Regions from separate parts of the Streptomyces sp. IBSBF 3136 genome, predicted to be linked through region 1. Evidence: riboswitches for the same ligand, from Rfam matches in the RefSeq annotation. Region 1 holds a riboswitch; the other holds the start of a gene.
What was found. A riboswitch is a leader RNA that binds a small molecule or an ion and turns the genes downstream of it on or off. The one in region 1 is predicted to bind glycine.
Positions count from the first base shown of each region.

Region 2: linked by a shared signal. The riboswitch ahead of gcvT (glycine cleavage system aminomethyltransferase GcvT) and the one ahead of gcvP (aminomethyl-transferring glycine dehydrogenase) in region 1 are both predicted to bind glycine.

Region 1 is NZ_JAJSZC010000059.1:19,798-35,307, forward strand. Features, by position in the region: gene modA (molybdate ABC transporter substrate-binding protein) at 1-115, shown strand, start outside; gene V7E45_RS15450 (ABC transporter permease) at 112-957, shown strand; gene V7E45_RS15455 (ABC transporter ATP-binding protein) at 1,025-2,110, shown strand; gene V7E45_RS15460 (TOBE domain-containing protein) at 2,139-2,558, shown strand; gene gcvP (aminomethyl-transferring glycine dehydrogenase) at 2,623-5,508, opposite strand; glycine riboswitch at 5,683-5,777, opposite strand; gene V7E45_RS15470 (PRC-barrel domain-containing protein) at 5,897-6,268, shown strand; partial or broken gene V7E45_RS15475 (DNA polymerase IV) at 6,190-7,656, opposite strand; gene V7E45_RS15480 (MerR family transcriptional regulator) at 7,748-8,431, opposite strand; gene V7E45_RS15485 (bifunctional nuclease family protein) at 8,694-9,167, opposite strand; gene ftsR (transcriptional regulator FtsR) at 9,253-9,990, opposite strand; gene V7E45_RS15495 (FHA domain-containing protein) at 10,031-10,861, opposite strand; gene V7E45_RS15500 (DUF881 domain-containing protein) at 11,052-11,888, opposite strand; gene V7E45_RS15505 (small basic family protein) at 11,894-12,226, opposite strand; gene V7E45_RS15510 (DUF881 domain-containing protein) at 12,223-13,140, opposite strand; gene V7E45_RS15515 (mannose-1-phosphate guanyltransferase) at 13,288-15,510, opposite strand, start outside.
Region 2 is NZ_JAJSZC010000017.1:1,756-17,265, forward strand. Features, by position in the region: gene gcvH (glycine cleavage system protein GcvH) at 1-7, opposite strand, end outside; gene gcvT (glycine cleavage system aminomethyltransferase GcvT) at 121-1,239, opposite strand; glycine riboswitch at 1,314-1,428, opposite strand; glycine riboswitch at 1,429-1,526, opposite strand; gene V7E45_RS05950 (AAA family ATPase) at 1,699-2,373, shown strand; gene V7E45_RS05955 (enhanced serine sensitivity protein SseB) at 2,448-3,239, shown strand; gene V7E45_RS05960 (enhanced serine sensitivity protein SseB C-terminal domain-containing protein) at 3,420-4,199, shown strand; gene V7E45_RS05965 (ABC transporter permease) at 4,552-5,550, shown strand; gene V7E45_RS05970 (ABC transporter substrate-binding protein) at 5,606-7,357, shown strand; gene V7E45_RS05975 (ABC transporter permease) at 7,430-8,437, shown strand; gene V7E45_RS05980 (ABC transporter ATP-binding protein) at 8,434-9,528, shown strand; gene V7E45_RS05985 (ABC transporter ATP-binding protein) at 9,525-11,069, shown strand; gene V7E45_RS05990 (M1 family metallopeptidase) at 11,170-12,561, shown strand; gene V7E45_RS05995 (trimeric intracellular cation channel family protein) at 12,609-13,268, shown strand; gene V7E45_RS06000 (alpha/beta hydrolase) at 13,177-14,436, opposite strand; gene V7E45_RS06005 (thioesterase family protein) at 14,614-15,474, shown strand; gene V7E45_RS06010 (TIGR03086 family metal-binding protein) at 15,461-15,510, opposite strand, start outside.

The DNA of each region.
Region 1 (15,510 bases):
GATCGCCCTGCTGAAGAACGCCCAGAACGCCGAGGCGGCCAAGGCGTTCATCACGCTGGTGCGGTCCGCCGAGGGCGGGCGGGTCCTGAGCGAGGCCGGGTTCCTCAAGTCGTGACCTCGCTCGACGAGCCCGGCGCCGCGACCCGCCCCCGCACGGGCGGGCCGCGGCGCCGTCGTGCCCGCGGGGTGCCGCTGCCCCTGCTGGTGCCCGGCCTCGCCGCCCTGGCGTTCCTGCTGCTGCCGCTCGTCGCGCTGCTCGTCCGCGCCCCCTGGAGCAGCCTGCCGGACCAGCTGACCAGCGCCGAGGTGTGGCAGGCGCTCCAGCTCTCGCTGGTCAGCGCGACGGCGGCGACCGCGCTGTGCCTCGTTCTGGGGGTGCCGCTGGCCTGGCTGCTGGCCCGGACCGACTTCCCCGGCCGCCGCCTGGTGCGGGCCCTGGTGACCCTGCCGCTCGTCCTGCCGCCCGTGGTCGGCGGGGTGGCGCTGCTGCTCGCCCTGGGCCGCAACGGCGTCGTCGGCGAGTGGCTCGACTCCTGGTTCGGAATCACCCTGCCGTTCACCACCGCGGGCGTGGTGGTCGCGGAGGCCTTCGTCGCCATGCCCTTCCTGGTCATCAGCGTCGAGGGCACCCTACGGGCCGCCGACTCGCGCTTCGAGGAGGCGGCCGCCACGCTCGGCGCATCCCGCTTCACCGCGTTCCGCCGGGTCACGCTGCCGCTGATCGCCCCCGGCATCGCCGCGGGCGCGGTCCTGGCCTGGGCCCGCGCGCTCGGCGAGTTCGGCGCGACGATCACCTTCGCGGGCAACTTCCCCGGCCGTACCCAGACCATGCCCCTCGCTGTCTACCTCGCCCTGCAGAACGACCCCGAGGCCGCCATCGCGCTCAGCCTCGTCCTGCTCGCCGTGTCCATCGCGGTGCTCGCCGGACTGCGCGACCGGTGGCTGACGGGATCCTGACGATGCCGTCAGGATGGAGGACGACGACCCCGCACCTGTGCCCCCCCTTGTGCCGACGGACGGACCCATGACCGACACCGACTCCCGCAAGCCCGACCTCGCGGTACGGGGCGAGTGGGGACTCGACGCCCGGCTCGTCGTGGACCGGGGCCCCTTCCGGCTCGACGTCGCCCTGACCGCCGCCCCCGGTGACGTCGTCGCGGTGCTGGGACCCAACGGCGCCGGCAAGACGACCGCGCTGCGCGCCCTCGCCGGTCTCGTCCCGCTCACCGACGGCCACCTGCGGCTGGACGGCGCATCCTTGGAGCACACACCGCCCGAGTCCCGCCCGGTCGGCGTGGTCTTCCAGGACTACCTGCTCTTCCCGCACCTGTCCGCCCTGGACAACGTGGCCTTCGGACCGCGCTGCCAGGGCACCGGCAAGGCCGAGGCACGCGCCCAGGCCGCCGCCTGGCTGGACCGCATGGGCCTGGCCGACCACGCCGGCGCCAAGCCCCGCCGGCTCTCCGGCGGCCAGGCCCAGCGCGTCGCGCTCGCCCGCGCCCTGGCCACCGGGCCCCGGCTGCTGCTCCTCGACGAGCCGCTCGCGGCCCTGGACGCCCGCACCCGGCTGGAGGTCCGCGCCCAGCTGCGCCGGCACCTCGCCGAGTTCGAGGCGGTCGCCGTCCTGGTCACCCACGACCCGCTGGACGCCATGGTGCTCGCCGACCGGCTGGTCGTCGTCGAGCACGGCCGGGTCGTGCAGGAGGGCACCCCGTCGGACATCGCCCGCCGTCCGCGCACGGACTACATCGCCCAGCTCGTCGGCCTCAACCTCTACCGGGGTCAGGCCGAAGGCCACACGGTGCGGCTCGACGCCGGGGCCACGATCACCACCACGGAGATGCTGTCCGGACCCGTTTTCGTGGCCTTCCCGCCGGGCGCCGTCACCCTGTTCCGGGACCGGCCCACGGGGGCCAGCGCCCGCAACCTGTGGCGCTGCGAGGTGGCCGGCCTGGAGACCCACGGCGACCAGATCCGCGCCGACCTCACCGGCGGGCTGCCGCTCGCCGCCGACCTCACCACGGTCGCCGCTGCGGAGCTCGGCCTGCACCCGGGCGCCGCTGTCTGGGCGACGGTCAAGGCGACCCAGACGCACGCGTACCCGGCCTGAACGCCCGCGCGCCCTACGGTGGGTGCCCATGACACTGAGCATCCGCAACCAGCTCCCCGGCACCGTCACCGAGGTACGCCCCGGCGGGGTCATGGCCACCGTCAAGGTCCGCCTCGACGGCGGGCAGGACCTCACCTCGGCCGTCACCCTGGAGGCCGTCGAGCAGCTCGGCCTCGCCCCGGGCACGGCCGTCCGCGCGCTGGTGAAGTCGACGGAGGTCTCCATCGCCACGAGCCGCGACGAGGGCCTGTCGATCCGCAACCAGCTGGCCGGGGCCGTCACCCACCTGGAACTGGGCACGGTCATGGCCACGGTGAAGGTCACCCTGCCCGGCGCCGAACTCACCGCGGCGATCACCAAAGACGCGGCCACCGACCTGGGACTGTTCGTGGGCTCCGACGTGATCGCCCTGATCAAGGCGACCGAGGTGGCGCTCGCCACCGCCTGACCGGGCGCGGGACGCGGGAGGGCCCCCGCCCTGCACGGACGGGGGCCCTCCTGTACTACTCGCCTCAGTCCTCGTAGGCGTCCAGCGGCGGGCAGGAGCACACCAGGTTGCGGTCGCCGAAGGCCTGGTCGATGCGGCGCACCGGCGGCCAGTACTTGTCGGAGGCCACGACACCGGCCGGGAAGACGGCCTCCTCGCGGCTGTAGGCGTGGTCCCACTCCCCGCCCAGCGCCCGCGACGTGTGCGGGGCGTTGCGCAGCGGGTTGTCCTCCGCGGGCCACTGGCCCGAGCCGACCTTCTCGATCTCCGCGCGGATGGCGATCATCGCGTCGCAGAAACGGTCCAGCTCGGCGAGGTCCTCGGACTCGGTGGGCTCGATCATCAGCGTGCCGGCCACCGGGAAGGACATGGTGGGCGCGTGGAAGCCGTAGTCGATCAGGCGCTTGGCCACGTCGTCCACGCTCACGCCGGTCGCCTTGGTCAGCGGGCGCAGGTCGATGATGCACTCGTGCGCGACCAGACCGCCGGGGCCGGTGTAGAGCACCGGGTAGTGCGGCTCGAGACGCTTGGCGATGTAGTTCGCGGAGAGCACCGCCACCTGGGTGGCGCGCTTGAGGCCCTCGCCGCCCATCAGCCTGACGTACGCCCAGGAGATGGGCAGGATGCCCGCGCTGCCCCAGGGCGCCGCCGAGATCGGGCCGACGCCCGTCTCCGGGCCGGCCGCCGGCTGCATCGGGTGGTTGGGCAGGTACGGGGCCAGGTGCCCGCGGACCGCGACCGGGCCGACGCCGGGGCCGCCGCCGCCGTGCGGGATGCAGAAGGTCTTGTGCAGGTTCAGGTGCGAGACGTCGCCGCCGAAGTGGCCCGGCTTGGCGAGGCCGACCAGGGCGTTGAGGTTGGCGCCGTCGACGTACACCTGGCCGCCGGCCTCGTGGACCTGGGCGCAGATGTCCGCGACGTGCTCCTCGAAGACGCCGTGCGTCGACGGGTAGGTGATCATCAGGACGGACAGCTCGTCGCGGTACTGCTCGATCTTGGCCCGCAGGTCGGCGACGTCGATCTCGCCGTCCTCGGCGGTCTTGACGACGACGACCTTCATGCCGGCCATCACGGCGCTGGCGGCGTTGGTGCCGTGCGCGGAGGACGGGATGAGGCAGACGGTGCGCTGCTCGTCGCCGTTGGCGCGGTGGTAGCCGCGCACGGCCAGCAGGCCGGCCAGCTCGCCCTGCGAACCGGCGTTCGGCTGGAGCGAGACCTTGTCGTAGCCGGTGACCTCGGCGAGGCGGTCCTCCAGCTCGTGGATGAGCGTCAGGTAGCCCTCGGCCTGCTCGGCGGGCGCGAACGGGTGCAGCTGGCCGAACTCGGGCCAGGTCACCGGCTCCATCTCGGTGGTCGCGTTGAGCTTCATGGTGCAGGAGCCCAGCGGGATCATGCCGCGGTCGAGCGCGTAGTCGCGGTCGGCGAGCCTGCGCAGGTAGCGCAGCATCGCGGTCTCCGAGCGGTGCTCGTGGAAGACCGGGTGGGCCAGGTAGTCGTCGGTGCGCAGCAGCGCCTCGGGCAGCGCCTCCTCGGCGGCCGCGTCCAGGGCCTCGATGTCCCCCTCGACGCCGAAGGCGGCGAAGACGGCGGCGAGCTGGGCCCGGTTGGTCGTCTCGTCGCAGGCCAGCGAGACCTGGTCCGCGTCGACCGCGCGCAGGTTGACGCCGCCGGCGCGGGCGGCGGCGACGACCTCGGCGGCCCGGCCCGGGACGCGGGCGGTGAGCGTGTCGAAGTAGGCGCCGTGGACGATCTCGACACCGCCGGCCCGCAGACCCTCGGCGAGGACCGTGGCGTAGCGGTGGGTGCGGCGGGCGATGGTCCTGAGGCCCTCGGGACCGTGGTAGACGGCGTACATGCCGGCCATGACGGCGAGCAGCACCTGCGCGGTACAGATGTTGCTGGTGGCCTTCTCACGGCGGATGTGCTGCTCACGGGTCTGCAGCGCGAGGCGGTAGGCCCTGTGGCCGTCGGCGTCCACGGACACGCCCACGAGACGGCCGGGCAGGCTGCGCGCGAACTTCTCGCGCACCGCCATGTAGCCCGCGTGCGGCCCGCCGAAGCCCATGGGTACGCCGAAGCGCTGGGTCGTGCCGATGGCGATGTCGGCGCCCAGCTCACCCGGGGAGGTCAGCAAGGTGAGCGCGAGCAGGTCGGCGGCGACGGTGACGAGCGCGCCCAGTCCGTGCGCCTGCTCGATGACCGGCTTGAGGTCGCGCACGGCACCGGAGGCGCCCGGGTACTGGACCAGCACGCCGTTGATCTCGCGCGCGGCGATGTCGGCCGGGATGCCGTCGGTGAGGTCGGCGACGACCACCTCCACGCCGGTCGGCTCGGCGCGCGTCTCGATGACGGCGATGGTCTGCGGCAGGGCGTCCGCGTCGACCAGGAACAGGCCCTTCTTGTTCTTGCCCATGCGCCGGGACAGCGACATCGCCTCGGCGGCGGCGGTGCCCTCGTCCAGGAGGGAGGCGCCGGAGGTCGGCAGGCCGGTCAGCTCGGCGACCATCGTCTGGAAGTTCAGCAGGGCCTCCAGGCGGCCCTGCGAGATCTCCGGCTGGTACGGCGTGTAGGCCGTGTACCAGGCGGGGTTCTCCATGACGTTGCGCAGCACGACCGGCGGGGTGAAGGTCCCGTAGTATCCGAGCCCGATCATGGAACCCAGGACCTGGTTGCGGTCGGCCAGCGAGCGGAGCTCGGCGAGGACCTCGGCCTCGGTGCGGGCGCCCGGCAGGTCCAGGGCGTCGGCGTTCTTGATCACATCCGGAACGGCGGCGGCGGTCAGCTCGTCGAGGGAGCCGTAGCCGACGTGCGCGAGCATCTTGGCCCGCGCCTCCTGGTCGGGCCCGATGTGGCGCTGCTCGAAGGGGATGCCCGCTTCGAGCTCGGAGAGCGGAATGCGATGGGCGGTCATTGCGGAGGCCTCCTGGTCTGACACGACCTTCGAGGGACACCACGGCGCGGGTGTCCCGACGGCCTCCCCCTCTGTCATCTCAACCTGAGAGCTTCACCGGGCGCCCGAAGCGCCCGGCTTTCACCGTCGGTGAGAGCGGACGCCGGCGACATCCGCTCTGCTTTCCAGAGTGACCTCGTCCGTGCGGTACGTGAGCCTGAGAGATTCCGGGGAGGATTTGCTCCTTCGGCGCCTCCGAGGTGGTCGGAGGACTCTCCCGCACGGGGTCAGCAGCCGCTGTCAGCGTACCAGCGAGGTCAACGCCCGAGCCCTCGAGTGGCCGCCTCCCCGAATGTGCTCTTTTGTTGTGCTTACGGATGAGTTGCGACCAGCTGGAGGGAGAGGGACCGTGCAGACCGACATCGATCCGCGCAACCTGATCGGCCGCAAGGCGTTCGACCGCAATGGCACCAAGATCGGCACCATCGACGAGGTGTACCTCGACGACGCGACGGGCGTGCCGGAGTGGGCGGCCATACGCACCGGCCTGTTCTCCCGGGACGCCTTCGTGCCCCTCGAGCCCAGCGAACTGGTGGAAGGTGCCCTCCAGGTCCCCTTCGACCGCTCGCTCATCAAGGACGCTCCCGACTTCGGCGTCGGCCGCCACCTCTCCCCCGAACAGGAACTGCAGCTCTACCACCACTACGGTCTCGATGTGATCCCGCCCCGCGCGTTCCCCGACCACGACTTCGGCAAGCTGGCGGGCACGGAGGAGACCTGAGCCACCCCTCACGGCGAAACCCGCGGCAGCGGGTCCGCGTCCGGCACCAGCGGCAGCGGATCGGCCGGCTCCAGCGCGGGCTCCTCCACCCGGAACGTCCGCACCCTCCCCGGCTCCGACAGAGGCGTCTCGAAGCGCACGGTCACCCGGCCCAGGCCGCTGCCCTGCACCCAGCCGTGGCCCCACTCGGCGTGCCGCACGTCCTGACCGGCCCGCCAGCGCCGCTCCACCGGCTCCGGCCGCTCCGCGACGGCCTCGGGCTCCGCTCCCGGTGTTCCCGCCGCCTCCTCCTCCGTCTCCGCCGCCCGCGAGGGCTGCGCAGCCTGCGCGAACAGGTCCTCCTGGGTGTAGTCGGCCAGCCCGGAGACACCGACGCCGAGCAGCCGCACCCCGCCCGTGGTGTCCACGGCCTCCAGCAGCCGCGCGGCCGCCTCCCGGATCACCGCCGGATCGTCGGTGGGCCCGCGGAGCGTCTCGGAACGGGTCAGCGTCGAGAAGTCGTAGCGCCGCACCTTCAGCACGATGGTCCGGCCCGACAGCCCCGCACCGCGCAGCCGCCCGACACACCGGTCGGCGAGCCGCTGCACCTCGAGACCGACCCGCGTCCGGTCGTGGATGTCCACGTCGTAGGTGTCCTCGACCGACACCGACTTGGTCTCCCGCTCGGCCACCACGGGCCGCTCGTCGTGGGCCAGCGCCATCGCGTACAGCGCGTGCCCGTGCGCCCTGCCCAGCAGCCGGACCAGTTCGTCCTCCCCCGCCTCGGCCAGTTCCCCGACCGTGCTGATCCCGGCCCGCCGCAGATGATCCCCGGTGGCCGGACCCACCCCCGGCAGGGTCCGCACCGACATGGGGCCCAGCAGCGCCCGCTCGGTCCCGGGCTCGATGAGCACCAGCCCGTCGGGCTTGGCCTGCTCCGAGGCGATCTTCGCGAGCATCTTGGAGGCCGCCAGACCCACCGACCCGGTGAGGCCCGTGGCCGCCCGTATGTCCGCGCGCAACTTCGCCCCGGCCAGCCGTGCCGAGGCCTCGTCCCAGGCCGCTCCCGCGGCCTCCAGGTCGACGAACGCCTCGTCCAGGCTCAGCGGCTCCACCAGGGGTGACAGCTCGCGCAGCAGCGCCATCACCCGCTCGCTGATCGACCGGTAGAGGGTGAAGCGGGGCACGAGATACGCGGCGTTGGGCGCCAGCCGGCGTGCCTGGGCCATGGGCATCGCCGAGTGCACCCCGAAGACACGCGCCTCGTACGACGCGGTGGCCACCACCCCGCGTGGTCCGAGCCCGCCCACGACGACGGCCTTCCCGCGCAGGCTCGGCTTGGACGCCTGCTCCACCGAGGCGAAGAAGGCGTCCATGTCGAGATGCAGGATCGTGGGCGCGTTTCTCACATGTCCGATGCTGCACCACGGCACTGACATTGCCCCGGCGGGGAACGCCGGGGCACGGAGGTCCCGTCGGACCGCCCCGCCGGACGCCGCGTCAGACGGCCCGGTTGCGCCGCCGCGCCAGTTCGTCCGCCGGGTTGGGCCCGACCAGCGTCTCCCCGGTGTCGACACGCTCACCGTGCAGCTGCGAGAGCGCGCTTTCCACGTCCCGCCAGACCACGCCGACGGCGATGCCGAAGATGCCCTGGCCGCCCTGGAGCAGCGCGTGGACCTCGTCGGGCGAGGTGCACTCGTACACCGTGGCGCCGTCGCTCATGAGCGTCATGCGCTCCAGGTCGCAGAAACCGCGTTCCCTGAGGTGCTGGACGGCCGTGCGGATGTTCTGCAGCGAGACACCGGTGTCCAGGAACCGCTTGACGATCTTGAGGACGACGACGTCGCGGAAGCTGTAGAGGCGCTGCGTGCCCGACCCGTAGGCGGCCCGCACACTCGGTTCGACGAGCCCGGTGCGGGCCCAGTAGTCCAGTTGCCGGTAGGTGATGCCGGCGGCCGCGCAGGCGGTGGGCCCGCGGTAGCCGATCTCCTCGGTCTCCATGGACGCCGCCCCTCCGCCGTTCGGCACCGCCGTCGGCCGCTGCGGGGCGGGGTCGACCGCGCTGCCGGAATGGGCGTACCCCCCGCGCGCACGCGGCTGAGAACTCGGGGGAGGGTACGGACCGCTCTCCCCGAACCCTCGTCCGGGGGCACCCCCAGCCGTACCGTCGCCGCTCGTTCTCACGCCGACCTCCGTCCTTGACCTGCCTTCTCGACGGTAGGCAGTCACCAGGGGTGCGTCAACGATCGCCACACTCGGCACGCCGAGTGATAATCACCCTAGGAGTGGTTTCCCGCACCTCACCGCGGGGAAAGGCTAGCCGAATGCTCTCGCGCAGGGCCGTAGGACGCTCTCAATGGCCGGTGGCAATTGCCGTGCCCGTGGCCGCCACGAGCCGCCGGCCCACCCCGTCGGCGGACACGCGGACCTCCCGGCCGGCCCGCCCTCACTGGCTGCTGCTGCCGAAGTCCTCGGGCGAGATCTGGTCGAGGAACTCGCGGAACTTCTCCACCTCGTCCTCCTGCTCGTCCGGGATCGCGATGCCGGCGTCGTCCAGCACCGTGTCGCTGCCGTAGATCGGCGTCCCGGTGCGCAGAGCGAGCGCTATGGCGTCGGAGGGACGCGCGCTCACCTCGACCCCGCTGGCGAAGACCAGCTCCGCGTAGAAGACGCCCTCACGCAGATCCGTGATGCGTACTTCGGTCAGCTCCTGGCCGACGGCCTCCAGCACGTCCTTGAACAGGTCGTGGGTCAGCGGCCGCGCGGGGGCCATGCCCTGCTGGGCGAAGGCGATCGCCGTCGCCTCCCCCGGCCCGATCCAGATGGGGAGGTAGCGGTCGCCCCCCACTTCGCGCAGGAGCACGATCGGTTGGTTGGAGGGCATCTCGACCCGGACACCTACGACATCGAGCTCGTTCACACAGCAACCCTAGGCCGTGCCCGGGACGTTTGGGTAGTCGGGCCGGGAACAGGTGGCCGATCCGGCCGCCGGCACACCCCGTCGCTCAGGGCAACCGGACGCCGAGCGCCGTCTGCACCAGCGACGCGTGCAGCCGCATGGTGAGCGCCGCCAGCTCCTTCGTGCGGGCCTCGGCGTGCGCGCGGGTCTGCGGATTGCGGTGGCGCCGCAGTGGGGCCACCACCTGGTCCACCAGCCCCGCCTCGCGGTCGGCCGCCGCCTTCATCAACCGCAGGTGACGCGGCCCGATACCGAACCGGCCCAGTTCGGACACCAGCGAGGCCACGGTGACGGCCTCGGCGTCGTACACCCCGTCCTCCAGCGGAGCGATGAGCCCGTACGACTCCCACTCCTGCAGGTCCCCCTCGGCGATGTCCGCCGCCGCCAGCAGCTCGCCGCGCCCGATCCGCGCCACCGTCGGCCGCTCGGGGAACTCCGGCACGTCCTCCCCGGTGCGCTGGCGCCCCACGACGGGCAGCGCGACCGCCTCGCCCCGCTCCATGGCGTCCAGGTGCTCGCGGATCACCTTCAGCGGCAGATAGTGGTCCCGCTGCATCCGCAGGACGTGAGCGAGACGCTCCACGTCCCCGGCACTGAACTTGCGGTACCCCGAAGGGGTCCGCTGCGGCTCGATGAGGCCCTCCGACTCCAGGAAGCGGATCTTGGAGATCGTGACTTCGGGGAACTCCTCGCGCAGCTGGTTCAGCACCGAGCCGATGCTCATCAGCCCTCTGTCCGTGGCGGCGGTACCGCTTCGGGCACCGCCGCTCGGTGTTTGAAGCATGGACCTTCCCTGGGGGTCCCCCCGGACGGAGTCCGGAGGGTCAGATGCCCTGCCGGCTCGCGTAGAAGACCAGCCGGTACTTGCCGATCTGCACCTCGTCGCCGTTCGACAGAGCGACCTGGTCGATCCGCTCCCGGTTGACGTACGTGCCGTTCAGGCTGCCCACGTCGGCCACCGTGAACGAACCGTCCCCGGCGCGCCGGAACTCCACGTGCCGACGGGAGACCGTCACGTCGTCCAGGAAGATGTCGCTCTGCGGATGCCGGCCGGCCGTGGTCAGATCGCTGTCCAGCAGGAAGCGGCTGCCCGAATTCGGGCCCCGCCGCACCACCAGCAGCGCCGAACCCACCGGCAGCGCGTCGACCGCGGCCTGCGCCTCGGGCGAGAGCATCGGCATCTGCGTCTGCCCGGTCACCTCGGCGTCGTACGCCTCGAGACCGGAGATCGAGATCGTGGAGGTGGTCTCGGACGGGCGCTCCGGCGTCACACCGGGACGCAGCGGCGCACCGCAGTTCGAGCAGAAGCGCGCGTTCTCCGCATTGCGGTTACCGCACCTCGTACACACCAGGACCGACATGGACGGATCCTCCTGCCGCGGCTGCCCCGCGGGGGCGTTGGAAGCGTACGGGCCCGGAGCAAACCCTCCACCCGCACTTGAGGTTGACGGTTGCCCGAAACCTATGCCGCCGGACTGGGCAGGGTCAACAGACGCCGCGCCCTGACCTCCGGAAATGTCACCGCCCGGACCAGCCACCTGGTCACGGAACAGCGGACGCTGGCCCTCGGCGTCAGGCTCTGCGCGATGACGAGCGGTCGCGTTGTCGCTGCCCTCTCGTGCGCTCTTGCCGAACAACTTCGCAAACAACTTCACGGGCGATTCCCCTTGACCGAAACAGACCCGCCCGTGGGGCAGGACGAACCCTGATTGCCTACACCGGCCGACCCGGACATCCTGACAACGTCCGTAGCCACCAGACAGTTTCCACCACGCACCGCCCCATCGGTGCGTCGACCCCCCGCAACCTCATGCCCGTGCCGGACGTCCCCCATGCACCGACGGTTCACTGGGAGGACGACCGAGCGTAGTCAGGCTGCTTCACCTGTCGCAAGGCATCCACGACGATCTTGCCGGACCGCTCGACGGTCGCCGTGGCCTGCTCCTTCTCCAGGGTCTGCACCACACCTCCAGGGATGTTGAGCGCCGGCTCCAGATCCTGCGACTTACCGATGACCTTGAAACGATAGGGGGCGTTGATCTTGTTCCCGTCGACGCTCACGCTCTTGCCGGAGTCGGTGAAATAGGTGCCCGCGACGACACGCACCCCGTTGACCTGAATCGCCTCCGCGCCGGCCGCGCGCAACTCCTGGATCGCGTCGAGCAGCATGTCCGCCTTGACCGTCCCCTTCGTGTCCTCGATCGTCATCGTGATGCCGGGACCCTGCGCCGCCACACTGCCCGTCAGAATGCCGAGTTGCCGTTCCTTCTCGGCGGTCTGCCGACGCGCCTCGGCCGCCTGGTCGGAGCTGCTCTGCAGCTCCTGGCGCTGCTTGTCGAGTCCCTGCTTCTCGTCCTGAAGACGCTGAGTACGGGAATCCAGTTCATCGAGGATACGAACAAGATCTTCCTGGCGTGCGCCGCGCAGCGCCCCGTCGCTGTCACTGTTCGACGCCACCTGCACGGCCAGCCCGAAGCCGAGACCGAAAAGCAGCAGCGCCACGATGAGTTGGGCACGCGTGATCCGCAGCGGCCACAGCCCCTTCACCAGCCGCTGCCGCCCGGTGAGCGACGCCTCGGCGTCCTCGGCGGCCGGCCGCTCGGGCTCGGGAGCCGCAGGCGGCACCTCGTCGGGCAGTTCCCTGCGCAGCTTGTTCTCCGGCTGCTCGTCCTGGTTGCTCATCGGTCTCACGCCCGGAAGACGTGCCGTCGGATCGCCGCGGCGTTGGAGAAGATCCGGATGCCGAGCACGACCACCACACCCGTGGACAGCTGCGCGCCCACGCCCAACTTGTCGCCCAGGAACACGATCAGCGCGGCCACCACCACGTTCGACAGGAACGACACCACGAAGACCTTGTCGTCGAAGATGCCGTCCAGCATGGCCCGCAGACCACCGAACACGGCGTCCAGCGCCGCCACGACGGCGATCGGCAGATAAGGCTCGACGACCGCCGGAACCTCAGGCCGGACCAACAAGCCGGCCACGACTCCCACGACGAGGCCCAATACGGCGATCACGATGTGCCCTTCTCAGTCTTCTCGGCGTTCCCGAACGCTGGCTCTGCTGTTCGTACGATCACACTCGGTGCGGAGGGCAACCGGACGTCGCTCTCCGTAGAGATGGTGGCGCGAATGGCGAAGTTCTGTTCCAGCGCATGCAGATAGAGCCCGTCCGCGCTGTTCTGGAACGTGTTGCTCAGCCGCTCCCCGTCCCCCACCGCCAGCACCGTGTACGGCGGCACCAGCGGCTTGTTGTCGACCAGTATCGCGTCGCCCGCCGCCCTGATGGCGGACAGGGCCGTCAGCCGCTGCCCGTTGATCGACACGGCCTCGGCCCCCGAGGACCACAGCCCGTTGACCACGCGCTGCATGTCCCGGTCACGCACCCGCCCGGTGTCGGAGAACCCGGAGGTCTCGCGCGGGTTCGCGCCGTCTCCGCCGCTGCTGGCCTCCTTGGCGTCGTCCACCACGAGCTTCACCCCGGGACCGTGCACCGGGGTGGCCCCCGAGAGGACGCCCACCAGATCCGCGTCGGCACTGCCGCCGCTCCGCTTCAGCGCCGCACGCTGGCGCGCGCCGACGTCGTCGCGCAGCCGGTCGACGTCCTTCTCCAGCTTGTCGGCGGCCGCCGTCTCCCGGTCGATGCGGTCGATCAGCTCCTGCCGCTCCTTGGCCACCGTGGGCGCCGCCACGCGCGCCTGCGCCGCACCCACGGTCACGACCAGCGCGGCCAGGACCAGCCCGGCCGCGAGCACCAGCTTCGCCCTGAGGGTCTTCGGCAGTCCCCCTTCGCCCTGGGCCTGCTTGCGGGCGGCGGCCTCGGCGTACCCGTCGTCGAGGCTGTGGTCCATGACGTTGGTGATCAACGACATGGAGGCATCGGGACGCCGCGGCGGCGAGGGGCTGCTCCGAACGGGGGGTGGCTGCGGCATGCCGCACATCGTCGCATGGCGCGAGCAGTACCTCCGAATGGCCCCTCCGGCGTGCCGGACAGGCCCCCTTGGGGACACTTGTCCGGCACGCGCGCGTGCGGTGCCATTTGCCGCCCGGAACGTACCGCCCGTGACCGCCGGTTCTACTTACCGGCCGGCGCTGTCCACCACCGCCGCCCACTCGTCCAGCAGCGCCTGCGCGGAGGCGTCGTCGGGGCCCTCGGCCCACAGATGGGTGACGGCCTCTGCCGGGTCGGGCAGCACCATGACCCAGCGCCCGTCGCTCTCGACGACCCGCACCCCGTCCGTCGTGTCGACGGAGCGGTCCCCGGCCGCCTCGACGACCCGCCGCATCACCAGGCCCTTGACGGCCCACGGGGTCGCCAGGTCCCGCTTGAGGACGTGCGCACGCGGAATGCGCGCGTCGATCTGGCTCAGCGTGAGCTGGGTGCGCGCCACCAGACCGATCAGCCGTACGAACGCCGCCGTGCCGTCGTACACGCCGCTGAACTCGGGGACGATGAACCCGCCCTTGCCGTCGCCACCGAAGATCGTGCCCTCTTCGCGGCCCACCCGGGTCAGGTCGTCCGGAGACGTGGTCGTCCACTCGACCTGCGTGCCGTGGTAGGCCGCCACCTGCTCGGCGATCCGGGTCGTGGTGACCGGAAGCGCCACCCGGCCGCTGCGCCGCTCGGCGGCCACCAGGTCCAGCATCACCAGCAGGGCCCGGTCGTCCTCGATGATCCGGCCCTTCTCGTCGACGAGCGAAAGCCGCTCGCCGACCGGGTCGAACCGCACACCGAACGCGGCCCTGGAGGACGCCACGATCTCCCCGAGCCGTACCAGCCCGCTGCGCCGTATCTCGGCGGTCTCCGTGGGCCGGGACTCGTCGAGACCCGGGTTGATCGTCAGCGAGTCCACGCCGAGCTTGCCCAGCAGGCTCGGCAGGACGAGGCCGGCACTGCCGTTGGAGGCGTCCACGACGACCTTCAGGCCGGACTCCGCTATGCCGGTCGTGTCGACGTTGCGCAACAGCGAGCCGGTGTAGGAGTCGAAGACGCTCGCCGGGAAGTACAGGTCGCCGATCTCACCTGGGAAGGCCCGGCGGTACTCCTGCCGCGCGAAGATGCGGTCCAGCTTGCGCTGGCCGCCCTGGGAGAGGTCGGCGCCCTGCCCGTCGAAGAACATGATGTCGACGGAGTCCGGCACCCCCGGCGACGTGCGGATCATGATGCCGCCGGCGCTGCCTCGCGCGGTCTGCTGCCGCGCCACGGGCAGCGGCACGTTCTCCAGGTCCCGTACGTCGATGGCGCTGGCCTGGAGCGCCGAGATCACCGCCCGCTTGAGCGCACGCGCGCCTCGGGAGTGGTCTCGGGCGGTGGTGACCGTGGACCCCTTCTTCAGCGTGGTCGCGTAGGCGCCGGCCAGCCGTACGGCCAGCTCGGGGGTGATCTCCACGTTCAGGATGCCGGTGACACCACGGGCGCCGAAGAGGTTCGCCTGTCCTCTGGACTCCCAGATGACCGAGGTGTTGACGAAGGCACCGGCCTCGATGGTCTTGAACGGGTAGACCCGCACATTGCCCTGAACGATCGATTCTTCACCGATCAGGCACTCGTCACCGATGACCGCGCCGTCCTCGATCCGGGCCGCCCGCATGATGTCGGTGTTCTTGCCGACGACACAGCCACGCAGATTGCTGTGCTGGCCGATGTACACGTTGTCGTGCACCACCGCCCTGTGCAGGAAGGCACCGCTCTTGACGACGACGTTGGAGCCGACGACGGTGTGTTCGCGGATCTCGGCGCCGGCTTCCACCTTGGCGTAGTCGCCGATGTAGAGGGGTCCGCGCAGGACGGCGTCCGGATGCACTTCGGCGCCCTCGGCCACCCAGACGCCCGGGGAGATCTCGAATCCGTCGATGTCGACGTTGACCTTGCCCTCGAGCACGTCGGCCTGGGCCTTGACGTAGCTCTCGTGGGTGCCGACGTCCTCCCAGTAGCCCTCGGCGACATACCCGTAGATGGGCTTGCCTTCCTTCATGAGCTGCGGGAAGACGTCGCCGGACCAGTCGACGGACACGTCCGCCTCGACGTAGTCGAAGACTTCGGGCTCCATCACGTAGATGCCCGTGTTCACCGTGTCGGAGAAGACCTGCCCCCAGGTCGGCTTCTCGAGGAAGCGCTCGACCTTGCCTTCCTCGTCGACGATCGTGATTCCGAACTCCAGCGGGTTGGGCACCCTGGTCAGGCAGACCGTGACGAGTGCGCCCTTCTCCTTGTGGAAATTGATCAGGTCCGTGAGGTCGAAGTCGGTCAGCGCATCGCCGGAGATGACGAGGAAGGCATCGTCCTTCAACGCCTCTTCGGC
Region 2 (15,510 bases), on a different contig from region 1:
TGCTCATGGCCTGAATTCTCCTGTACGCGCGGGAGTGCTGATGAAGGGGGACTGCTGGACCTGCCGGGGGCAGGCCGGTGTGCGCAGGGTCACGCCGTGGTGACGGACCGCGCCCAGTGTCTACTTCTGGCGCTTGTAGAACGGCAGTGCCACGACCTCGAAGGGCTCGTGGCTGCCGCGGATGTCCACGCCGACGCCCTCGGTGCCCGGCGCCGCGTGCGCCGCGTCGACGTACGCGATGGCGATCGGCTTGCCCAGGGTGGGGGAGGGGGCGCCGGAGGTGACCTCGCCGATCACCTCGCCGCCCGCGACGACGGCGAACCCGGCCCGCGGCACACGGCGGCCCTCGGCGACCAGGCCGACCAGGACGCGCGGCGGGTTCTGCTCGGCTCTGGCGGCGGCCTCGGCCAGCGCCTCGCGGCCCACGAAGTCGCCCTCCTTCTCGAACTTCACCACCCGGCCGAGGCCGGCGTCGAACGGCGTCAGCGCGGTGGTCAGCTCGTGCCCGTACAGCGGCATGCCCGCCTCCAGGCGCAGCGTGTCCCGGCAGGACAGGCCGCACGGCACCAGGCCGGCGCCCTCGCCGGCCTTGGTCAGCGCCTGCCACAGCTCGACCGCGTGCTCGGGCTTCACGAACAGCTCGAAGCCGTCCTCGCCGGTGTAGCCGGTACGGGCGATCAGCGCGGGGACGCCCGCGACGGTGCCCGGCAGGCCCGCGTAGTACTTCAGGCCGTCCAGGTCGGCGTCCGTGAGCGACTTCAGGATGCCGGGGGACTCCGGGCCCTGGACCGCGATCAGCGCGTAGGCGTCCCGGTCGTCGCGCACCTCGGCGTCGAAGCCCTCGGCGCGCTCGGTCAGCGCGTCCAGCACCACCTGGGCGTTGGAGGCGTTGGCCACGACCATGTACTCGGTCTCGGCGAGCCGGTAGACGATCAGGTCGTCCAGGATGCCGCCGTCGGCCTGGCAGATCATGGTGTAGCGGGCCCGCCCGACGCCGACGGAGGCGATGTTGCCGACGAGGGCGTGGTTCAGCAGGGCGGCGGCGCCGGCGCCGGTCACCGTGATCTCGCCCATGTGGGAGAGGTCGAAGAGACCCGCCTTGGTGCGCACGGCCAGGTGCTCGTCGCGTTCCGAGCCGTAGCGCAGGGGCATGTCCCAGCCCGCGAAGTCGGTCATCGTCGCACCGAGCGAGCGGTGGAGGGCGTCCAGCGCGGTGTGACGGAGTTCGGTACTGCTCATCGGTCGGTCGTCTCCCGGGGCGGATGGGGTCCCCCCACGCGAACGCAGCCGAGCGCGGGGGAGGGCGAGGTCGTTCCTCCCCATCTGTCATCGGAACCTGAGAGGTTCGCCATGATCCCCGCGAGGGGTCGGTCACGGCTTGCACCTTGGGTGGAGCCACTGTCGCAGCGGCCCGCTTTTCAGATGTGCCTCGCCCACGCGGTAACGGTGCCTGAGAGATTCAAGGGAGGGACTTGCTCCTTCGGCGTCCCAGCGAACGAGGCTGGGAACTCTCCCGCGCGGATTCAAACGGCCGGTATGCAGTTGGCGGGCACATCATTGCACGCCACGCCCCCGCCCGTCAGGGCCCGCATCTGTGACCGACCTGTGGCAGTACGCGTACCGAACCGCAGGGCCCGAACCATTACCTTCTCTTTAACGTCGCGGGGCAGGGGATCTGTCGAGCCCCAGGGGAGGACGATGACGGTGAACAGGACCACGGCCTACGTCACCACCGCGGGCGTCGCGGTGCCGGGACAGCCCTCCGCCCCGGCCCTCGAACACCGCGCGGGGCGCCCCGCCGCCGCCGTGCGCGACCTGCGCGAGCGCGCCGGCCACGGCCCGCGCGCCCTGCTCTTCGGGCCGCGTGACGTGGTGGTGGTCACCGGCCTGCCGGGCAGCGGCAAGTCCACCCTGATGCGCCGCGCGGTCCCCGGGCCGCGCGTCGACTCCCAGGACACCCGGGACCGCTGGGACACCCGGATGCCCCGCTTCCTGCCCTACGCGCTTTACCGCCCCTTGGTCCGCCTCGCGCACTACACGGGGCTGAGGCGCGCCCTGCGCACCGGCACGGGCCTCGTGGTGCACGACTGCGGCACCCAGTCCTGGGTGCGTGCCTGGCTCGCCCGGGAGGCCCGCCGCCGGGGCGGCACCCTGCACCTGGTCCTGCTCGACGTGACGGCCCGGACGGCCGAGGACGGGCAGCGCGAGCGCGGCCGCGCGGTGTCCCGGTACGCCTTCCGCCGGCACCGGCGCACGACCGCACGGCTGCTGCGCGCGGTGGAACGCGGCGAACCGCCCGCGGGCTGCGGCTCGGCGGTGCTGCTCGACCGGGCCGCGGTGGACGCCCTGCAGCGCATCGACTTCACCGGCTGATCGGGCCGGGGCCTGTCACAGGCACCCGCTAGCCTTCTGCTCCACAGGCACGGTTCCCAGCAGGCGGTAGGCAGATGGACTTCCCGGCGGACATTCCCGCGGACTTCCCGGCACAGGCGCACCCCCACCCGCACGGCGGTTGGCCCGGCAACGAGCTGGAGGAGGTGCTCTCGGCCTCCCTCGGCATACCCACGGCCGGCGGGCGGATCATCGAGGTGCTGGGCCGCAGCTTCGTCTGGATCCCGCTGCCCAACGGCGGCGGTCCGCACAGCGGTCCGCTCGACCTGCCCACGATGGAGATCGACGGCCAGGTGTTCGTCCCGGTCTTCAGCTCCGAGGAGCAGCTCCACCAGGCGGCCGGCTCCCACATGTCGTACACCATCGCCCCCGCGGTGGAGTTCGCCCGCGGCCTGCCCCCGCAGGCCGGGATCGCGGTGAACCCCGGCGGCGTGGTGGGCGTGCCGCTGCCGCCGGAGGCGGTGGCCGAGCTGTGCCGCGCGGGCCGTACCCCGCTGGACGGTCCCGGCACCGGCGGCCGGGTCCGCCTCTTCGAGCCCGACTGGCAGGACGACCCGGTCGACTTCCTCGCCGCGGCCGCCGCCGAGTTCGCCGCGACCGGCGTGGTCGTCACCGCCCGCCGCTGCCTCGCGGCCGTCGAGACGGCCGACCCGGTCATGTTCGTCGGGGTGGAACTCTCCCAGTGGGAGGGCGACCTGCGCGCCCTGCCGCTGGAGGCCCTCGGCCGGGCCCTCGGCAAAGTCCCGGTCAAGTGGCCGGTCAACCTGATCCTCCTGGACGTCGCCCAGGACCCGGTCGGCGACTGGCTGAAGACCGACGTCCGGCCCTTCTACCAGTACGGCCACTGAAAGCCGGCGTGACGACCGGGGGGCGCGGGGAACTGCGCGACCGGCCGGGAGCGACCCGCACCCGCGCACGAACACGGGGCCCCGAGCCCTTGGGCGCATAAGCTGTCTCCACACACAGGGCAAGAACCGAAGGGGCGGTACGGACAGGTGAGCGCGAGCCCAAGCGGCAGCGTCGAGCACATGCTGCGCCAGGTCACCCCCGGGCGGTACGACGCCTACGAGGCACTGCTGCGCGCCCTCGCCACCCCCTCCTCCGGCCAGATCTGGATGCTCCTGTGGCACGGCCAGGGCGGGTCCCCCGACGCCCAGTACGGGAACATGGAGGTCGACGGGTTCAGCTACGCCCCCTGCGTGACCTCCGCGCAGGAACTCTCGGCGAGCGGCTGGAACCGCTCCTACGAGGTGGTCGACGGACTTGACGTCGCCCGCACGCTCTACCCGGACCACTACGGCCTCTGGCTCAACCCGCACGCCCCGGGCGGCGGTGTCGGCGTCCCCTGGCCGGACCTGCGCCGGATCGCCACCGGCCTTGACCGCCAGCCCGCCGGGCCCCTCAGCCTGTCGGAACCGGGCATCGAGGTCTCCCAGTTCTACGCGCTGCTCGCACAGAACGCCCACCGCACGCCCGCCCTGCGCGCGTTGCGCCGCGCCTGGGTGCAGCCCGCGCTCGGCGCCCCGTACCTCGCCATCGGCCTGGACGTGTACGACACCTCGCCGGCCACGGTCGACTCGGTGCGGGCGATGATGCAGCAGTCCGTCGGAGCGGTGCCCGAGGGGCTGCCGGTGTCCACGGTCGCCATGACCGACGACTACGACCCGGTGGTGCTGTGGATGCGGGCCAACGCCCGGCCCTTCTACGACCGCGACGCGCACGCGGCCGCGCCCCAGCCGCAGCTCCAGGCCCAGCCCCAGGGGCCGGCCGCCGGGTACGGCTATCCGCCGGTCCACGGGGGCTACTGACCGACGGGTCCGCGCAGTCCGTTCCTTGGACGTAGGGCGGTGTCTCCGGTGAACCGCGGACTTCTTCGCGCGTAGATCAGCGCCGGTTCGTCCCGTTTCACGGAGATAGTCACCCGGTGCCCCAAGTGCCCCGCGTTCGCTGGCCGTTACCCGCTGATCGGATAACGGAATCCCCTGGACTGCATCACGTTTGCGCATACTTTCCCCGTCAGCTCTGGCGGGTGATCGCGGCGACGCTGAAGACTCGCGACTCAGGCCACAGGTGGAGACCTCGTGGTCGAGCAAGTCGACAAAGCCGCAAACCGCGGCAGGCGCAGGCCGGTCACCACCGGCGAGAGGGGTCGGGTTCACAGTGACCGCACCGATCGAGACCACCGGAGCGGCGGCCGAGGCACAGCCGGAAGCTGTGCTCGAAGGCGCCGGTAAGGGGCAGATCGAGGGTCGTTCCCTTGGACAGATCGCGTGGACCCGGTTCAAGAAGGACAAGGTCGCGGTCGCCGGTGGTGTGATCGTGATCCTGCTCATTCTTCTGGCGGTCCTCTCCCGTCCGATCCAGGCCATGTTCGGTCTCGACCCGAACGCCTTCCATCAGGACCTGATCACGCCCGACACCTCGCTGCCCAAGGGCGGCTGGGGTGGCATGAGCGCGGACCACCCGCTCGGCGTGGACCCGAAGTTCGGCCGGGACATCGCCACCCGCGTCCTGGAGGGCTCCTGGGTGTCGCTGGTGGTCGCCTTCGGCGCCACGATCCTGTCCAACGTGATCGGCGCGATCATGGGTGTCGTCGCCGGCTACTACGGCGGCCGGGTCGACAACGTCATCAGCCGCCTGATGGACACCTTCCTCGCCTTCCCCCTCCTGCTCTTCGCCATCGCGATCTCCGCCACCCTGCAGGGCGGCGCGTTCGGCCTGAACGGGCTGCCGCTCCACCTGAGCGTGCTCATCTTCGTCATCGGCTTCTTCAACTGGCCCTACCTGGGCCGGATCGTGCGCGGCCAGACCCTCGCCCTGCGTGAGCGCGAGTTCGTCGACGCCTCCCGCGGCATGGGTGCCAAGGGCCCGTACATCCTGTTCCGGGAGCTGATGCCCAACCTGGTCGGCCCGATCATCGTCTACTCGACGCTGCTCATCCCGACCAACATCCTCTTCGAGGCGTCCCTGAGCTTCCTCGGCGTCGGCATCCAGCCCCCGCAGGCGTCCTGGGGCGGCATGCTCCGCGAAGCGGTGACCTACTACCAGGTCGACCCCGAGTACATGATCGTGCCCGGTCTCGCCATCTTCGTGACCGTCCTCGCGTTCAACCTGCTCGGTGACGGTCTCCGCGATGCTCTCGACCCGCGCAGCCGCTGACGCCTGCCGCCGAGAGTCCAAAAAGTTTCCGACTATGGAGGGGAAAGCGCCCATCATGCGAAGGTCTGCGCTGGCCGCGATCGCGGCCATCGGCTCCGCCAGTCTGCTCGTTGCAGGCTGCAGCAAGGCCGATGACAACAAGGGAGACAACGGCACCTCGTCGGCCGGCGCGAACGCCGCGACCAAGGGCGTCGTCAACGCCTCCGACAAGAAGGGCGGCACGCTCACCTACGAGCTGTCCGACGTGCCGGACTCCTTCGACCCCGGCAACACGTACTACGCGTACATGTACAACCTCAGCCGGCTCTACGCCCGCCCGCTGATGACGTTCCAGCCCGGCGCCGGCGAGAAGGGCAACACCCTCGTCCCGGACCTCGCCGCGAGCAAGGGCGTCCCGAGCGAGGGCGGCAAGACCTGGACGTACAAGCTGCGTTCGGGCCTGAAGTACGAAGACGGCACCGCGATCACCTCGAAGGACGTCAAGTACGCCGTCGAGCGCTCCAACTTCGCGCGTGACGTGCTCTCCCTCGGCCCGAACTACTTCCAGCAGTTCATGGCCAAGGGCGACAAGTACAAGGGCCCCTACAAGGACAAGAGCGCCAAGGGCCTGTCGTCCATCGAGACGCCGGACGACACCACGATCGTCTTCCACCTGAACCAGGCGTTCCAGGAGTTCGACTACCTGGTCGCCGCCCCGCAGACGGCTCCGGTGCCCCAGTCCAAGGACAAGGGCGTCGACTACGTCAAGCACATCGTGTCGTCGGGCTCCTACAAGTTCCAGAGCTACGAGGACGGCAAGCAGGCCGTGCTCGTGCGCAACGAGAACTGGGACCCGAAGACCGACCCGCTGCGCAAGCAGCTGCCGAACAAGATCGTCGTCAAGCTGAAGGTCAACCCGGAGACCATCGACCAGGACGTCCTGGCCGGCGACGCGATCGACCTGGCCGGTGCCGGTGTCCAGGCCTCCACGCAGGCCAAGGTCCTCACCGACACCTCGAAGAAGGCCAACACGGACAACACCTTCGGTGGCCGTCTCGTCTACATGGCGATCAACACCAAGGTGAAGCCGTTCGACAAGGTCGAGTGCCGCAAGGCCGTGCAGTACGCGATCGACAAGGTCTCGGTGCAGACCGCCGAGGGCGGCCCGATCCGCGGCGACATCGCCTCCACGGTCCTGCCTCCGGACATCCCGGGCTACGCCAAGTCCGACGTCTACGCCACCTCCGGCAACAAGGGTGACGCCGCCAAGGCCAAGGAGCAGCTCAAGGCCTGCGGCAAGTCGTCGATCAGCACCAACATCTCGGCCCGTTCGGACCGTCCGCAGGAGATCGACGCCGCCACGGCGATCATCAACTCGCTGAAGAAGGTCGGCATCAACGCCAGCCTGAAGCAGTTCCCGTCCGGTAAGTACTTCACCGACTACGCGGGTGTGCCGAAGTTCACCGAGAAGCAGAACGTCGGCCTGATCATGATGCAGTGGGGTGCCGACTGGCCCTCCGGCTACGGCTTCCTGCAGCAGATCCTGAACGGCAAGGCGATCAGCCAGTCCGGCAACACCAACCTGTCGCAGTACGACAACAAGGACGTCAACAGCCTTCTGGGCAAGGCCATCGGCACGCAGGACGACAGCGCGCGCAACGGCCTCTACACCCAGATCGACAAGAAGACCATGGACGACGCCGTCCTCGTCCCGCTGACCTACTTCAAGGTCCTGCTGGCCCGCCCGCAGAACTACACCAACCTGGTTTCCACGGCGGCCTTCAGCGGTCAGTACGACTACCTCAACATCGGCGTCGCGTCGAAGTAGCAGCCCCGGAAGGCAGGTGAAGGCATTGGTGCCCGCGGGCTTCGCGGCCCGCGGGCACCAGCGCCGGTCCCCGTGATCTCGTACATCCTCCGCCGGACGTTCGCGGCAGTGATCCTGCTGCTGGTCGTCTCCGCGGTCACCTTCGCCATCTTCTTCCTGCTGCCACGGCTTGCCGGCCAGACAGCGGATCAGCTGGCGCAGCAGTACATCGGCAAGAGCCCGTCGAAGGCGGACATCGCCGCTGTCAAGCACAACCTCGGTCTGGACCAGCCTGTCTACGTCCAGTACTGGCACTTCATCAAGGGGATCGTGGCCGGCGCCACCTACGACCTCGGCCCCACCACGGTGCACTGCGACGCACCCTGCTTCGGTTACTCCTTCAAGAACCACCAGGCAGTGTGGCCGGAGCTCACCTCCCGTCTTCCGATCACCCTCTCGCTGGCCGTCGGTGCCGCCGTGATGTGGCTGCTCTCGGGTGTGGCGGCGGGTGTCATCTCGGCGCTGAAGCCGCGCTCGGTCCTCGACCGGACCTTCATGGGCATCGCGCTCACCGGCGTGTCGCTGCCCATGTTCTTCACGGGCAACCTGGCGATCCTGCTCTTCACCTATCAGTGGCCGATCTTCGGCAAGACGTACGTCCCGTTCACCGAGAACCCCTCGCAGTGGGCCAACACCCTCTTCCCGGCGTGGTGTTCGCTCGCCCTGCTCTACTCCGCCATCTACGCGCGGCTCACCCGCTCGGGCATGCTGGAGACGATGAACGAGGACTTCATCCGCACGGCCCGCGCCAAGGGCCTGCGGGAGCGCACCGTCGTCACCCGGCACGGCCTGCGCGCCGCGCTCACCCCGATCATCACGGTCTTCGGCATGGACCTCGGCCTGCTGCTCGGCGGTGCCGTGATCACCGAGTCGGTGTTCTCACTGCCCGGCATCGGCCAGTACGCGGTGCAGGGCATCACCGACAACGACCTGCCCAAGATCCTCGGCGTGACCCTGCTCGCCGCGTTCTTCGTCGTCTTCGCAAATCTCCTGGTGGACGTGCTCTACGCCGCCGCCGACCCGCGGGTGAGGCTCTCGTGACCGAACTCTCCAAGACCGGTGCCGCAGTGGGGGAGCCCACCTCCCCCGGCACGGCACCCGAGGCCTTCCTCGAGGTCCGCGACCTCAAGGTGCACTTCCCCACCGACGACGGCCTGGTCAAGTCCGTCGACGGGCTCAGCTTCTCGCTGGAGAAGGGCCGGACCCTCGCCGTCGTCGGCGAGTCCGGCTCCGGCAAGTCGGTCACCTCGCAGGCCATCATGGGCCTGCACCGGCTCGGCACCCGCGGCAAGAACGTGCGGATGACCGGCGAGATCTGGCTGGACGGCAAGGAACTGGTCTCCGCCGCCCCGGACGAGGTGCGCAAGCTCCGCGGCCGCGAGATGGCGATGATCTTCCAGGACCCGCTGTCCGCGATGCACCCGTACTACAAGGTCGGCGACCAGATCGTCGAGGCGTACCGGGTCCACCACAAGGTCAGCAAGAAGGTCGCCCGCAAGCGGGCCATCGAGATGCTCGACCGGGTCGGCATCCCCGAGCCGGCCAAGCGCGTCGACGGCTACCCGCACGAGTTCTCCGGCGGTATGCGCCAGCGCGCCATGATCGCCATGGCGCTGGTGAACAACCCCGAGCTGCTCATCGCGGACGAGCCGACCACCGCCCTCGACGTCACCGTCCAGGCGCAGATCCTCGACCTGATCCGGGACCTGCAGAAGGAGTTCGGCTCCGCGGTCATCATGATCACCCATGACCTCGGCGTGGTCGCCGAGATCGCCGACGACGTCCTCGTGATGTACGGCGGTCGGTGCGTGGAGCGCGGTCCGGCGAACGAGGTCTTCGAGAAGCCGCAGCACCCTTACACCTGGGGTCTGCTCGGCTCGATGCCGCGCATCGACCGCGAGACCTCCGAACGGCTCATCCCGGTCAAGGGCCAGCCGCCGAGCCTCATCAACATCCCCTCGGGCTGCGCGTTCCACCCGCGCTGCCCGTACGCGGACATCCCCAAGGGGAACGTCACCCGCACGGTGCGCCCCGAGCTGGAACCGGTGGGCACCGGGCACTGGTCCGCCTGCCACCTCCCGGCCGAGGACCGTGAGCGGATCTGGACCGAAGAGATTGCGCCGAAGCTGTGAGTGAGACCAAGAAGACGGACGAGGCCCAGGCCGTGATCCCGCAGCAGGCGTCCGCTCCCGAGGACCGCGACGTGCTGCTCCGGGTCGAGGGTCTGACCAAGCACTTCCCGATCAAGAAGGGCATTCTCCAGCGCCAGGTCGGCGCGGTGAAGGCCGTCGACGGCATCGACTTCGAGGTCCGTCGCGGCGAGACCCTGGGCGTGGTCGGCGAATCGGGCTGCGGCAAGTCGACCATGGGCCGGGTCATCACCCGGCTCCAGGACCCGACCGGCGGCCGGATCACCTTCGACGGCCAGGACATCACCCGGCTGAAGACCGGGCAGATGCGTCCGCTGCGCCGCGACATCCAGATGATCTTCCAGGACCCGTACGGCTCCCTGAACCCCCGGCACACCATCGGCTCGATCGTCTCGGCGCCCTTCCGGCTCCAGGGCGTCGAGCCCGAGGGCGGGGTGAAGAAGGAGGTCCAGCGGCTCCTCGAACTGGTCGGTCTGAGCCCCGAGCACTACAACCGCTACCCGCACGAGTTCTCCGGCGGTCAGCGCCAGCGCATCGGCATCGCCCGCGCGCTCGCCCTGAAGCCGAAGCTGGTGGTGGCCGACGAGCCGGTGTCCGCGCTCGACGTGTCGATCCAGGCGCAGGTCGTGAACCTCATGGACGACCTCCAGCAGGAACTCGGCCTGACCTACGTGATCATCGCCCACGACCTCTCCGTGGTGCGGCACGTCTCGGACCGTATCGCGGTGATGTACCTCGGCAAGATCGTCGAGATCGCCGACCGCACCTCGCTGTACGAGGCGCCGATGCACCCGTACACCAAGGCGCTGATGTCGGCGGTGCCGGTGCCGGACCCGAAGCGCCGTGGCCAGAAGAGCGAGCGCATCCTGCTCCGCGGCGACGTGCCCTCGCCGATCGCCCCGCCGTCCGGCTGCCGCTTCCACACCCGGTGCTGGAAGGCGACGGAGATCTGCAAGACGACCGAGCCGCAGCTCGTGGAGCTGAGGACCGGTCAGCAGGTCGCCTGCCACCACCCGGAGAACTTCGCCGACCAGGCGCCGCAGGACACCGTCCTGCTGTCGGTGGCGAAGAAGGCGTCGGAGCTGGTCCCGGACGCGGTCGTCTCCGACGACTCGGCGAAGCCGGAACCGGTGGCGGAGAAGGCGGCCGCTGCCGAGACGCCGGCGACCACCGAGGCGCCGGCGACCACCGAGACGCCGGCTGCCACCGACGAGACGGCTGCCGCCGCGGAGTCGGCCGACGTGGAGTCGGCCGCCGCCGAGGAGACCGCCGTCGAGAAGCCGGCCGCCGAGCCGGCTGCCTCCGAGGAGACTGCCGAGGAGGAGCCGGCTGCCTCGGAGGAGGCCGCCGGCGAGGACGAGGCCGCCGCCGAGGACACCGGTGCCGAGGACGAGGCGGTGGCCGAGGAGTCGGCGGCCGCCGAGGCCGCGGCCGAGACCGGTCCGAAGACCGGCCCCGGTGCGAAGGTCTCGACCGGCAAGTCCGAACCGGCCGCCGACTCCCAGGAGTCAACCGACAAGTAGCACATGACAACTGGGCAAAGTCATGCACATGCCTGAACGGGGGAGTGCAGAGTCGTCCGTGTCCGACCACTGATCGGCACACGCTCGAAAGGGACGACTCATGGCACTCTCCCGTTCGGCACGTTCAGCGGCCGTCGCCACCGCGGCGGCCGCTTCCTTGGTCATCGCCGCCGCACCCGCCCCCACCGCGGGCGCCCCCGGCACAGGTGACCCCTATTTCCCCCGGCTCGGCAACGGCGGCTTCGACGCCCGCCACTACACCCTGGACATCGCCTACGCCCCGGACACCGGCCGCCTCGACGGCCGGGCGACCCTCACCGCGCGCGCCACCCAGAACCTCTCCTCCTTCGACCTCGACCTCCAGCAGCTCCGGATCACGGCGATCGAGGTCAACGGCAGACACGCCAAGTTCACCCGCGACGGCGACGAGGTCACGGTGACCCCGCGCGGCACCCTGGCCGAGGGCCGCGACTTCACCGTCACCGTCACCTACGGCGGTGTCCCCGAGCCGCTCAGCGGCCCCATCGTCTTCGGCTCCAAGTACGGCTGGATGAAGACCGCCGACGGCGTCTTCGTCGCCTGCGAGCCCAACGCCGCCTCCACCTGGTTCCCCTCCAGCGACCACCCCTCCGACAAGGCCACCTACGACATCCGGATCAAGGCGCCCCGGGGCCTGACCGGCGTCTCCAACGGCCGGCTGGTGTCGACGTACGACCGGGGCGGCTCGACGTACACGCACTGGCGGGAGAGCCGGCCCATGGCCACCTACCTGGCGACCGCCACCATCGGGAAGTTCGACGTACGCACCGGCCGCACCCCGGGCGGCACCCCGATCTACGTCGCCGTCGACCCCGTGCTCAAGGACAGCAACAGCGTCGACGTGTACGCCGTCACCGCCGCCGCCACCGACTACTGGTCGCGGGTGTTCGGCCCCTACCCCTTCGAGGAGACCGGGGCCATCGTCGACGACATGCCCGAGGCCGGCTTCTCGCTCGAGGTGCAGAGCAAGCCCGCCTACTCGGCCGTGCGCAACGAGACGACCATCGTCCACGAACTGGCCCACCAGTGGTTCGGCGACTCGGTGAGCGTGGAGCAGTGGAAGGACGTCTGGCTCAACGAGGGCTTCGCCACCTACGCCCAGTGGCTGTGGGCGGAGCACCAGGGCACCCGCTCGGCCCACGACACCTTCCGCGCCGCCTACGACGCCCGCCCCGCCGACTCCTCCTTCTGGCAGATCCAGGTGGCCGACCCGCAGCGCGACACGATGTTCGCCTCCGCCGTCTACCAGCGCGGCGCGATGACGCTCCAGGCGCTCCGGGAGAAGATCGGCGACAAGACGTTCTTCCGGCTGCTGCCCGCATGGACCCGGCTGCACCGGTACGGCAACGCGGACACGGCCGACTTCGTCCGCCTCGCCGAACGGGTCAGCGGCCGCAAACTGGACGACCTCTTCCGCACCTGGCTCTTCACAACAGGGAAACCCACCCTGTGAGCCTGGCTTTGTAAGGTTCACGCGCCCTGTTGGGTGAGAATGGCAGGGTGCAGCTCCAGCAACTCTTCAGTCCCTCCGTCCAGCACACGCTCGACGTCATCGGCATCTTCGTGTTCGCGATCTCCGGTGCGCTGCTGGCCGTCCGCAAGAACTTCGACGTGTTCGGCATAGCGGTGCTCGCCGAGGTCACGGCGCTGGGCGGGGGGCTGTTCCGGGACGTGGTCATCGGGGCCGTGCCCCCGGCCGCCTTCACGGACCTGGGGTACTTCCTCACCCCCCTGATCGCCACCCTCGTGGTCTTCTTCCTGCACCCGCACGTGGAGCGGATCCAGACCGGCGTCCTGGTCTTCGACGCGGCCGGCCTCGGGTTGTTCTGCGTCAGCGGTACGACCAAGGCGTACAGCTACGGCCTCAACCTGACCGCGTCCGCGACCCTGGGCCTGGCCACCGCGGTCGGCGGCGGTGTGCTCCGGGACGTGCTCGCCAACGAGGTGCCCTCGCTGCTGCGCTGGGACCGCGACCTGTACGCGGTCCCGGCGATCGTCGGCGCCACCATGGTGGCGCTGTGCATCCGCTACGACGCCCTGACCCCGCTCACCAGCGGGCTCGCGGCCGTCACCGCTTCCGCCCTGCGCCTGCTGGCGATGAGGTTCCACTGGCGAGCGCCGCGCGCCTGGAACCGGCGGTCGACGGTGACCGAGGAGTAGCCCCGGCGGTCGCCGAGGTGAGGGACCGGTCCTCGCCGCCCACGCGGTTCTGACCCATCTGGAGGGTCAGCCAGCGGAACACCGCAGGCACCTGCGGCCGCCACAGCGCCATCGTGTGCCCGCCGGCGCTGCGCGGCAGGAAGACCACGTGCACGGTCGTCGGCGCCTTGGCGACGGACTCCAGCGCCATGCCCGCCTGGTAGCCGTCACCCGACTCGCCGGACACGTACAGCGCGATGCGGGGCGGCACGGCCGCCTTGCGCAGCAGCAGGTAGGGGTTGTTCTCGGCGCGCAGCGCGGGGTTCTGCGAGGCCAGCGAGTTGCGCTCGCCGATCGGGTCGTTGTACCCCGACATGCTCACCGCGGCCCGGTACCGGTCCGGGTGTGCCACGGCCAGCTTGACCGCGCAGTGCGCGCCGGCCGAGTACCCGGCCACCGCCCAGCCCTGGGGGGCCGGCTGTGCGCGGAAGTTGTCCGTCACCATCTTGGGCACGTCGACGCTGAGCCAGCTGTCGGCGTTGACCTGACCGGGGATGTTGGCGCAGCCGGTGTCCACGCCGGCCAGCAGGTTGGTGCGCGGCGCCACCAGGATGAACGGCGCGACCCGGCCGTCCCGCATCATCGGCAGCAGCTGCTCGTGCGCCTTCAGCGACCCGAACCATGCCTTCGCCGAGCCGGGGTAGCCGGGCAGCAGTTCCACCACCGGGAACTTCTTGCCGCGGTAGGCCGGCTCGTCGTACTGGGGCGGCAGCCAGACGTAGACCTCGGCGTTCACCCCGGAGACCCGGCCCTTGAGCTGGGTGACGCGGACGCCGCCGGCCGTGCGCATGCCGGGTCCGTCGGCCGGCCTGAAGACCTGCCTGACCTTGGGCAACCGCTTCAGCGCCAGACCGCCGGTGCCGTCCCGGCCGAGGTCGGCGGCCTGCTGGACGTGGTTGCCGGTGCCGAGGAGGTCGGCCCAGTTGTCGTACAGGTTGTTCTGGTTGTTGACCAGCACGAAGACCAGCGCGACGGCCGTGCCCTGGGTGAACAGCAGCATGAGGACCCGGGCTGCGGTGCGCAGCGGCCTGGGCCCGCGCAGCCGCGACCAGAGCGTGAGCGGCAGTATCAGGGCGACGACCGACAATACGATCGTCGTGTAGAGGAACGGAGTCCCGGTGAGGCTCATGTCCCCATAGAGGGGAACAGCGAGGCGTGGGTTGTGGACGTGTCCGGACACTTACCGAGAAATTGCCGGGATCTCACCCGGAGGCCGGATCGGGCGGTTCCGGGTGGCCGGATCGCGCCGTTCGGACGCCGAACGGAAAAGCTACCGCTTAGTAATTACCTGTTGTACCGTTCATCCATGCCAGAAGCAGCCACCGCGCCCACCGGGCGAGCCGTGATCGGCGACAGCGAGTTCGACCGCGACACCGCGGTCACCCGGCGCGAGCCCGGGGTCTACGACATCGACCTCTCCGCCGGCTGGACCATCATCAGCGCCGTCAACGGCGGCTACCTGCTGGCCGTTCTCGGCCGGGCCCTCGCGGACACCCTCCCGCACCCGGACCCCTTCACCGTCTCGGCGCACTACCTGACCGCGTCCCAGCCGGGTCCCGCGGTCGTCCGCACCGAGACGGTCCGCACCGGCCGCACCCTCTCCACCGGCCAGGCCTCGCTCCTGCAGTACGACGACGAGGGCAACGAGGTCGAGCGCATCCGCGTCCTCGCCTCCTACGGCGACCTCTCCGCCCTCCCCGACGACGTCCGCACGACGGCGGCACCGCCCGCCATCCCGCCGCTGGAGCAGTGCTTCGGCCCGGACGACTCGCCCGCCCCGGTGCCGGGCAGTTCCGCCATCACCGACCGGCTGATGCTCAAGCTGGACCCCGCAACCCTCGGCTGGGCCCTCGGCGCGCCCTCGGGCAGGGGAGAGATGCGCGCCTGGTTCGGCCTCGCCGACGGCCGCGACGCCGACCCCCTTTCCCTGCTCCTGGCGGTGGACGCGCTGCCGCCCACCGCCTTCGAGATCGGCCTCAAGGGCTGGGTCCCCACCGTGGAACTCACCGTCCACGTCCGCCACCGCCCGGCCCCCGGCCCGCTGCGGGTGTCCATCACCACCCGCAACCTGGCCGGCGGGTTCCTGGAGGAGGACGCCGAGGTCTGGGACAGCGAGGACCGGCTGGTCGCGCAGTCCCGCCAGCTCGCCCGGGTCAGGCTCGGCTGAGCGGAGCGCGCCCCATCCAGGCCGCGAGCCGCTCGT